DNA from 3 places in the Arthrobacter sp. USHLN218 genome. Region 1 is predicted to be linked to each of the others. Evidence: riboswitches for the same ligand, from Rfam matches in the RefSeq annotation. Region 1 holds a riboswitch; each other region holds the start of a gene.

Region 1 (3,266 bases):
GACGCAGGAGGACCTGCTCGTCGTCGCTCCGTACAACGCACAGGTGCAACTGGTCCGCCACAGTCTGGAAGCCGCCGGCTACCCCGACGTGCGGGTCGGAACGGTGGACAAATTCCAGGGCCGGGAGGCGCCGGTGGTGATCGTCTCGACCACGGTATCGGATGTCTCCCAAGCGCCGCGGGGCATGGAATTCGTGCTGAACCGCAACAGGATGAACGTGGCCGTGTCGAGGGGCCAGTGGCGGGCGGTCATCATCCGATCGACGGCCCTGACCGCTTATTTCCCCGCCCGCCCGCATGGCCTGGAAGAACTCGGTGCGTTCATCGGGCTTTGTGAATGCAACCCTTCCCAATCTTCTACAACCTGTAGAACAATAGGGGCATGATGTTCGAACACGATGAGCCGGTCCTTGAACTCAGCGACGAGCAGTCCTGGAAGCTGCTCGGCAATACCCAGCACGGGAGGATAGTCCTGACGGCGGCTGGCGAGACAGACATCTTCCCGATCAACTATCTCGCCCATGACAATCTCCTGCTGATGCGCAGCGCGCCGGGCACCAAACTCGCTGAGATCACGATCAACGAGAACGTCGTCTTCGAGACGGACGGCATCGGTAGCGATGAGGCGTGGAGCGTCGTCGTCAAAGGCACCGCCAGGGTGCTGCAGTCCGGGGAGGAGATCGCGGCGGCTGAGCAGCTGGGACTCAAGACGTGGGTGCCGACGCTGAAGGACTTCTATATCGAGGTCAAGCCGACGCGAATCAGCGGCCGCCATTTCATCCTCGGAGAGCAGCCCGAGCGCTTCTAGCTCAAGCTGGCCGGGAAAGCCGCCCCGGCGGCGCCGCGGCCCCAGCCCGCCTCCGGCCGGAGTGCCCCGGCCCGGAGACGGGCTTTCCGGCTCAGTGGCCGACGCTGGCCAGGATCTCTTCGAAGCTCATGGACTCCACGCCGCCGCGCCCCGTTTCGGGGGCAGCGCTTTCGCGGACTAAAGCCACAAGTTCGGCCGCAGCGCGTTCGGCGCGCCGCGCGATGCTGCCGCCGGTTCCTTCGTCCGACCCCCAGTCCTCCGGCGCGGCAAAGACGACGGTCTGCGTTGTCCGGGCACGCAGGTAGCTGAACAACGGCCGGATTGCGTAGTCGAGCGCCAACGAGTGCCGGGCCGTGCCGCCGGTCGCCCCGACCAGTACGGGCTTGCCGGCGAGGGCATCCTTATCGATGACATCGAAGAAGGACTTGAACAGGCCGCTGTAGGACGCGCTGAACACCGGAGTGACCGCGATCAGCGCGTCCGCCGAAGCGACGGCGTCGATCATTGCGGCCAGCTTCGGTCCCGCATAGCCGGTCACCATATTGTTGGCGATATCGACGGCATATTCACGCAGCTCGAAGGTTTCGACCGCCACGCCTTCCTCGGACAGGGCAAAACGGCCGGCAACCGACTTCGCCAGCTGGTCCGCCAGCATCCGGCTGGAAGACGGGACGCCCAGCCCCGCGGACAGTACGACAATTTTGCGCTCGGACATGCTGTTCTCCTGGTCGCTCGAATCTTCATGCATTTGCATTCACCCATTCAAACCGCAGGGGGCAGCAGATTATTCCGGCGCCCTGGCGGCGGCCCGGGGCAGCAGATTACTCCTGCATCCCGCGGCGGCGCGCGCGGCAAACGGCCCGCATGACAAACGGCCCGCATGACGATGCCTCCCCGCCCGGCAAAAGCAAATCGACACGCCGCTTAAACGTTGATGTGTCGACAAACACCCATAACGAATTTGTAACAGCTCCGGGACGCCCGGTAACTTTGATTGCGCTTGCACGTAACGAGTGTTAGCCGCCTCGGCTGCCCGCCTAACCCTGTCAGCAGCCGACGGGTACCGTTCAATGACCTTCCCGACAGGGGCGGAGGAACCACTTCTGGCGCTCGAAGCGCCTTGGGGTGAAGTTCGCCCGGCCGCAGAGACCTCTGTCCTGCCTGCCAGCGAACCGAGCAGAACTCTCTGGCTCGAATCCGACAGCTAACTTCGCCGGCGCCCCGAGAGGAATCCTTGTGAACAGCAACTCCCCCATGCGCGGACGCCGACGCAACACCGACACCTCGCTGATCGCTATCGTCCGCGGCAATCGGGCCGCCGACCGCAGCGACAAGAAGATCGCATCCGCCACCCGTGGCCAGAAGTTCAGCGTCGCCCTGGCGGCAGCCGGCATCCTGGCCCTCGCCGCCGTCCCCACCGCGCAGGCCGGCGCCGAACAGCTTGCCGCGACCCAGGCGTCCAACGTCACTCCGGCAACGGTGACCGTCCCCGAGGATGCCAAGGCCGACTTGAAGCGGGTCGAGGTCATCAGCAAGGCCGCCCCGAAGGAGGCCAAGATGGAGGTCAAGGCCGCCTCGGTCAAGGACGCGGCCAAGCAGAAGAAGGAAGCGGCCAAAAAAGCCGCCGCCAAGGGCCTCGTGTCCCCGGTGCAGAAAATGGTCACCAGCTCCGGCTTCGGCTACCGCATCAACCCCGTCACGGGCGCGGCCGGAGAGTTCCATAATGGACTGGACTTCGCCCTGGGCTGCGGGACGCCCGTCAACGCTGCCGCGGCAGGAACCGTCTCGAAGACTTCCTCCAGCGCCGGCGGTTATGGCAACCGCATCGTGATCAAGCACGCCGGCGGAATGACCACCACCTACAACCACCTGCAGAGCATCGGCGCCCACAAGGGCCAGAAGGTCTCGGCCGGCGACAAAATTGGCGTTCTGGGCACCACCGGCAACTCGACCGGCTGCCACCTGCACTTCGAGGTCCTGAAGGGCGGGTCCGAGATAGACCCCGCGAAGTTCTTCTAGGTCATCTTCGATCTGGGTTTCCCGCGAGAGGGGGCTGTGCGGCTTGCCCGCACGGTCCCCTCTCGCGCTTCACCGGGTGCCGGGCCGGGCGGTCCACCCTAGCTACCTATAGTCATAGTGAGTCATCTCGGATAGCGTGAGCTACATCACCGCCGTTCGTCTGCACTAAGGAGCTGTCCCGTGACCGACCCGATGACCGCCAAGAACCTGCAGGATGTCCTGGACCAAGCCGGCAACACCGTCGACCTGCTGCGCAACTCGCAGATCGGCGCTTACATCTACCCCGTCGTGGCCCCCGAATTCACCAATTGGCGCAGCGAGCAGCGGGCCTGGCGCGAAACGGCCGTGCTCTATGACCAGTCACACCATATGGACAACCTGTTCATCAAGGGTCCGGACGCGCTCAGGCTGATCTCGGACACGGCAATCAACTCCGTGGC
Region 2 (3,266 bases), on a different contig from region 1:
ACCACCGGGTCCCCGTCTTCGGCGATGACGCTCGCTTTGCCAGTGAGCACAAGGAGCAGCGCCCGGCGGAAGGTCACTACCGCCAGCGGCTCATATCCAGCGTTCAGAACGAGTGTGCGCATCGCACATTCCTGTTCGTCCGACCACGTCCGGTCAGCGGGATCACTGCTGTGCCCGGCCATGATGTTTCGTCACCGACAAGAGTTAGAGTAAGCGCAATTCGCGGCGCTGCGCTAATTCTTTCCGCTGCCGGACCGGCGCCGCTTCTCGCGGGCATCAGCTGAAACCTTTTGTCGCCACGCATTAACGACGGAACGCCGCACCGTTGCGGTGCGGCGTTCCGTGGACGCGTCGGCCGCCGGGATGCTGTGCAACCGGCCGGCTTAGGGTCGTGCTTAGGCGCTGGGACGGATGAAGACCGGGCCCGAGCCGATGTAGGCGTCGGCCAGGGTCGTGGTGTATCCGGTCCAGCCGCCGTGGATGGCCTGGCCGTTGCCCACGTAGATGGCGATGTGGGGAACGCCGGCTCCGGCGTCGTCGTAGTAGATCATGTCGCCCGGCTGGGGCGTGGAGACCTGGGTGCCGTAGGCGAAGAACTGGGCGGGGGCGAGGTCGCCGACGGAGATGCCTGCGGAGCGCAGGGCGTTCTCGACCATGGCGGTGCAGTCCTGGGAAACGCCGATCTGGCTGTAGGCGGAGGCGACCAGGGCGGCACCGATGCCGCTGGCGGCTACATCGGTCTTCTTCTCTTCCTTGGGGGCCGAGGCAGCCGGAGCTTCTTCGGCGGGTGACTCTGAGGCGGGTGCTTCTTCGGCGGGCGCCACTTCTTCAGCGACAGCTTCAACGACCGGTTCCGGCTCTTCCACCGGCGCCGGCGTGGAGCTGATGCTCGGGCGGTCGAATTCGAGGTCGGCGGTGCTGGAAGCCTGGACGGCCTCGACCTGGATGCGGGAGGGAGCGGAGGCGGCTGCCTGGACGGAGGCGTCGCGCTGGACGGCGGTTGCCTGGGCGGGAACGCCAACGGTCAGGACCAGTCCGGACGCAGCAGCGATGACCGCAGCCTGGCGACCTACGGAACCGGCGTTCGAGGAAACAGCCTTGGAGATCGTCTCCAACGGGCTGGTACGCACGGGGACGGCACGATGGCGACCCGTGACAGAAGTGTTCTTAGACACGATCAATACCTCTCCCCATGCCTGCGAGGTGAGCTGTCGGGTTCGGATGGGAGTCATCCGGCCATGGGCATTTCCGGCAATTGTCCGTAAATGGCCCAAAACTTAACCCCAAGGGTTTCTACTGAAACCCGTAAAGTGGTTCCCCCGCCCCTGCCATGCGAATTTTTTGTGCGAACGGACCCCGGTCGGTGGCAGAGCTCGGCAATCCATCCGGAGGAGCCAAATCATCTCTGCGATTTGGCACGAGTTAGAGAATATACGATCACCGGATATAAGTCACATTCAGATCACAGCGCGGCGACGGAACGATCACGACGGAAGCGTCGCAGGTCGGAACGATTCACCAACTGCGAGCAAAAGCCGGGCTAAACCGGCCGGAAGTGAATTCCGCCACAGCAGCCTAAGCACCGCGGAATCGTTGCGGAATGACAACGGAACGGACTTGGCATTGCGGAGAAAATTCCAGGCAGGGCAGGCCCGGCCATTTCGTCGGATACCGCTGCGGCCATTTCATCCGCCGCCGAGGAAAGGTTTAGAGCCAGCCCTTCGGATCCACCATGTCCCCATTCACGACAACTTCGAAATGGAGGTGGCAGCCGGTGGAATTGCCGGTCGTGCCGCTCTGGGCGAGGAGGTCGCCGCGGGTGACCTTGTCGCCCACCTCGGCACTGATGCTGGTGAGGTGGTTGTAGGTGGTCTTCAGCCCGTTGCCGTGGTCCACGACGACGCGGTTCCCATAGCCGCCTGCCCAGCCGGCTTCGGTCACGGTACCGCCGGCTGCCGAGTAGACCGGGCTGCCGCACGCTGCCCCGTAGTCCTGGCCGGTATGCATTTCCCCGGCGTAACCGGTAACCGGGTTGACCCGGAAGCCGAACGGGGAGGTCATCTTCATGCTGTCCATCGGCTGGGACAGCGTCCCTTCGCTGCCGATCGGCTTGGCGTCTTCCCCGGCGGCCACCATGACCTGCTCGAGCTTCGTGTCCGGGTCGAACGTGCTGCCCAGGCCGGTCCGCTGGAACTGGAGTTCGACCTCGGCCGCGGCAGTGACCGGCTGTCCGGAAACCGCGACCGCTCCTGCTGCCTCGGGCAGGTCCGCACCGGGGGCGGCCGTTCCGGCCGTCGTCGGCAAAATGATAGTCAGCGCCAGCCCCGAGGCAGCGGCGGCGACGGCAGCCTTGTGGCCTGCCCCGCGGAACGACGGCCTCGGTGATGCTGCAACTTCGGCGCGGCGGCGGCCGGTGGCTGCGGTGCGTGGCCGCCGGGCCGGAGCGGGCGCGGCTGAACGGCGCCGTCCCGTTGCTCTTAGTTCTGACAACAGTCTTCCCTCTCCTGGAAGCCTGCGAAGTTAGCTGTCGGGTTCGAGTAGAAGAAACTCGGCCACGCCGGGCATGCGGCATCAGCGGACAAACGCAGCTGGTGCCGAACCCGGGCGAGGCTTCACCCCAAGGCAGCTGAACGGTGCTGCCGTTTGGATGGGTCCTCCGCCCCTGTCGGATCGAGACGCTGATCCGCCGACAGGGTTCGGCTGCGGATCAGGTAACGCCAATGCATCGGCGCCAAGCACCAACTATAGGGGCATACCGCCGCAAGTGATAAATCCGTTATCCAACTCTGTGGATAACGGATTTATCCGTCGTGACCAGGGCGGAGACGTTCCTAGCCCAGGGCGACAAAGATGTGGGCTGCGACTTCGGGCGGAAGCTCGAGGGCTCCATCGATGCCGGGCACACGGACCGAGATGTACTCGCCGGCCGTGGCCAGCTGCAGCTCCGCACCCGGCTTGAGGCCGCCCTCTTCCAGCTGGACCAGCAGTTCCGGGTCCACCTGGATCGGTTCGGCCAGCCGGACGATGACCACCCGCTGCTCCGCCGAGTAGCCGCGCATGGCCTCGGTCAGGTTCACCATCCCGGTCGCGAATTCGGCGGCGGGTTCGCCGCCGAGAGCTTCGAGTCCGGGAATCGGGTTGCCGTAGGGCGATTCCTTGGGCCTGCCCAGCAGCTCATAGAGACGCTGTTCCACCCGCTCGCTCATCACGTGTTCCCAGCGGCAGGCTTCATCGTGGACATACGCCCACTCCAGCCCGATCACGTC
Region 3 (3,266 bases), on a different contig from region 1:
TCGCCCTGGTCGACTTCCTTAAGGATTTCGGCACCGAAAAAGGCGCCTCCCCGGCACAGATCGCCCTCGCCTGGCTGCTGGCGCAGAAACCCTGGGTCGTGCCGATCCCCGGCGGCACACACCTGACCCACCTGGACGACAATCTGCCCGCAGCCGACCTCGAACTCACCGCGAACGACCTCCGGCGGATCGACGAAGCCCTCGCCGCCCTCGACCTCGTCGGCGCACCCCTCTCCGCCGGGCTCGACGCCGCCATCGACCGCGACCGCTAACCACAGGCAACCTACCGGCCCCGACTCCATCGAAGCCGGCCGGCTTAACACGCCGGCACTCATGGGGGTACTGACAGGCACTCCCAGGCGATCCATGCCCGGTGTTGACTGAAACCCGACACAACCACTAAGGAACCCCACCATGCGAGCAACACTGATGTACGGCGCCGGAGACGTGCGCGTCGAAGCCGTCCCCAACCCCGCCATCCAGGAACCCGCCGACGCGATCGTGCGCATCGTCGCAGGCTGCATCTGCGGCAGCGACCTGTGGCCCTACGCCTCCATGCCGCAGACCCCCGAGGGCGCGCGGATGGGTCACGAATTCGTCGGCATCGTCGAAGAACTCGGATCCGAGGTGACCGGCCTAGCGATCGGGGACTTCGTCATCGCACCGTTCGTCGCTTCCGACGGTACGTGCGATTTCTGCCGGGAGGGACTGCAGACCTCCTGCCGCCACGGGGCCCACTGGGGCGGACATGATGACGGGGGCCAGGGTGAATTCGCCCGTGTCCCGCAGGCCTCCGGGACCTTGGTCGTTGTCCCTGCCGGCTTCGATGAGAAGCTGATTCCGTCACTGTTGAGCCTCTCCGATGTGATGTCGACCGGATACCATGCGGCCAAGAAGGCCGGCATCGCGCCAGGCCAGACGGTCACGGTGATCGGTGACGGCGCGGTCGGCCTCTCAGCGGTCATCTCCGCCAAGCTGATGGGCGCCTCGCGCATCATCCTCATGGGACGGCACCCGGACCGCACGGACCTTGGCCGCGAATTCGGTGCCACCGACGTGGTTTCCGAACGCGGTGAGGAGGGCATCACCAGGGTCAAGGAACTCACGAACGGCGAGGGCACGCACGCCGTGCTCGAAGCCGTGGGCCTCAAGCCTGCGCTCGAGATGGCCATTGGCGTCGTCCGTGACGGCGGCGTCATCAGCCGCGTCGGGGCACCGCAGTTCTCCGACGTGCCGCTCGGGTTCCCCGAGTTCATGCGCAACATCACGCTCACCGGCGGCGTCGCGCCCGCCAGGGCGTACATCGACGAACTACTGCCGCTCGTGCTCGACGGCACCATCGAACCGGGCAAGGTCTTTGACCGGACCATTGGCTTGGACGACGTGCCTGCAGGCTATCGGGCAATGGCCAGCCGCGAAGCCCTGAAGGTACTCGTTCGCCCGTGACCCAGGTCCCGGGACCGACAATGGCCCCGGGACCTGCGTTTTGCCTGCTCAGCGCGTGCGTGAGCACGAACACATGTCACGGGTTTGTAACGATTCAGCAGGGGGCGATACGTTAGATGGCGCCATGCTCCGGACGGTGCCATGGCCTGGTGCGCACGCCGAACTCTGCCAGCGTACCTGTCCGTTCAATTGCACTGGCAGAGGTGGAGGAACCATCATCGGCGCCACCGGCGCCTTGGGGTGAAGTGCGGCCAGCCGAAGCAGTTCCTGCTGTGCGGCGGCCGCGCCGGGATGCTCTCTCTCGAATCCGACAGCTAACTTCTCAGGCGTGTAGAGAGGATTCCCGTGAAGATTCACTCATCGCGCGGTCGCCGGCGTGCCGGCTCCGCCGTTCCACCCGGCCGCCGCGTTCGCGGCCGCCGAAGCGCCGCCGCAGCCTCCTCTGCGGCCGGACTCTCCTCGGTTCGGAAGCCGGTGGCGTTCACCGGCATCGCCGCCGTCGCCACCGGGCTGGCAGCGGCCGTGGTCCTGCCGCTGATTCAGCCAGCGGAACCGGATGCCGCGGGCAACCCCTCGGACGCCAAGACGTTCACGACGACCGGATCGGTAGCGGTATCGACCAGCAGCACGACTCCCGCGTACGACCGGCCCACGGTGGACAGCAAGGCGGCCTCCACCGAGGCTGAACCAAAGCCGGCGGCAGGCGACGTGCTGCCGACCGCCGGCGCCGCTTCCCCGCAGGTCCCCGCGGCAGGAGCGAATGGCCCTGCCGAGGAGCCTGCTGCCGTCCCGACCAGCGACGGTGCGGGAGCAACGGGGACGCCGGAGGCTGCGAGCGCCCCGGCCACCGGCTCGACCCGGGACAAGGCGGCGGCCGCGACCGGTCCGTCCCGGGCCGCCACCGCGGACCCGACCTCGGTGCCGGAATCGACGGGCACGGCGGCGGCCGCGACCGGTCCGTCCCGGGCCGCCACCGCGGACCCGACCTCGGTGCCGGAATCGACGGGCACGGCGTCGTCCGCGCCGGCGAGCCCGCGCCCCACCGCATCCGCCACCCGCACCGAGCGGGCCGTGCCCGACCAGACCGCTCCGGCCCAGCGCAGCGCGCGGGCCACGACGTCGGTGTCTCCGAAGCCTGCTCCGTCCACCGAAACGACCGCTCCCGGTGGTCTTCCCGTGCCTGGCGTATCGGTGGAAATCGGCACTTCGGAGGGCGAAGCGGCGCTGGGGAAGCTTCGGGCAGTGCGCGGCGAGACCGTCGACGACCCGAACTGGCGCTGGATCCGCGCGCATCTGCACGGGCGCGAGGAAGAACGCAGCCGCTAGGCCCTCGTGCTGGTCCGCGGGGACAGAATCCCGCACGCCCCTGCCTCGGACCTGCGGCGGGAGTACGACGGCGGAACTCACGTTCCGCCGTCGTACTTGCTTGAGCTGCGGGCAGCTCAACGGCGGCTCGACCAATTCCCGGATGCGGGATTACCGTTGAGATGGAGTCCGATGATGGACGATTTCAACGCACTGGTGGACACGGCGCGGACGGCCTACGCCCGCGGTGACTGGCATGCCGCCTATCGGGATTTCGGGCGCGCCAGGGAGCTCTCCGGATTGTCAGCGGCGGATCTTGGCCTGCTGGGCAGCGCCGCCTGGTGGGTCGGGGAGGTCCGGGAATCGCTGTCCCTGTCCGAGGAGGTGTACCACCGCTTCCTGGACGGTGGCGAGCCGGCCGAAGCGGCCATGAAAGCGTTGAACCTGGGCCTGTTGTGGTTCATCCGGGGCGACCTCGTGATTGCCTCCGGCTGGGCCAGCCGGGCTCGGCGGAT

What was found. A riboswitch is a leader RNA that binds a small molecule or an ion and turns the genes downstream of it on or off. The one in region 1 is predicted to bind cyclic di-AMP.
Region 2: it holds a riboswitch for cyclic di-AMP, as region 1 does, so the genes downstream of both, WFH44_RS20480 (C40 family peptidase) here and WFH44_RS03735 (M23 family metallopeptidase) in region 1, are expected to answer to the same signal.
Region 3: it holds a riboswitch for cyclic di-AMP, as region 1 does, so the genes downstream of both, WFH44_RS16910 (hypothetical protein) here and WFH44_RS03735 (M23 family metallopeptidase) in region 1, are expected to answer to the same signal.

Annotation. Positions count from the first base shown of each region.
Region 1 covers NZ_JBBCYT010000002.1:36,621-39,886, reverse strand. The annotation lists gene WFH44_RS03750 (TM0106 family RecB-like putative nuclease) at 1-385, shown strand, start outside; gene WFH44_RS03745 (pyridoxamine 5'-phosphate oxidase family protein) at 382-807, shown strand; gene WFH44_RS03740 (CE1759 family FMN reductase) at 899-1,522, opposite strand; cyclic di-AMP (ydaO/yuaA leader) riboswitch at 1,870-2,040, shown strand; gene WFH44_RS03735 (M23 family metallopeptidase) at 2,044-2,826, shown strand; gene ligM (vanillate/3-O-methylgallate O-demethylase) at 3,019-3,266, shown strand, end outside.
Region 2 covers NZ_JBBCYT010000012.1:75,244-78,509, reverse strand. The annotation lists gene WFH44_RS20485 (HNH endonuclease) at 1-122, opposite strand, end outside; gene WFH44_RS20480 (C40 family peptidase) at 396-1,175, opposite strand; cyclic di-AMP (ydaO/yuaA leader) riboswitch at 1,180-1,345, opposite strand; gene WFH44_RS20475 (M23 family metallopeptidase) at 1,708-2,304, opposite strand; cyclic di-AMP (ydaO/yuaA leader) riboswitch at 2,495-2,712, opposite strand; gene WFH44_RS20470 (metal-dependent transcriptional regulator) at 2,832-3,266, opposite strand, start outside.
Region 3 covers NZ_JBBCYT010000007.1:270,196-273,461, forward strand. The annotation lists gene WFH44_RS16900 (aldo/keto reductase) at 1-272, shown strand, start outside; gene WFH44_RS16905 (zinc-dependent alcohol dehydrogenase family protein) at 415-1,446, shown strand; cyclic di-AMP (ydaO/yuaA leader) riboswitch at 1,597-1,789, shown strand; gene WFH44_RS16910 (hypothetical protein) at 1,792-2,772, shown strand; gene WFH44_RS16915 (response regulator transcription factor) at 2,944-3,266, shown strand, end outside.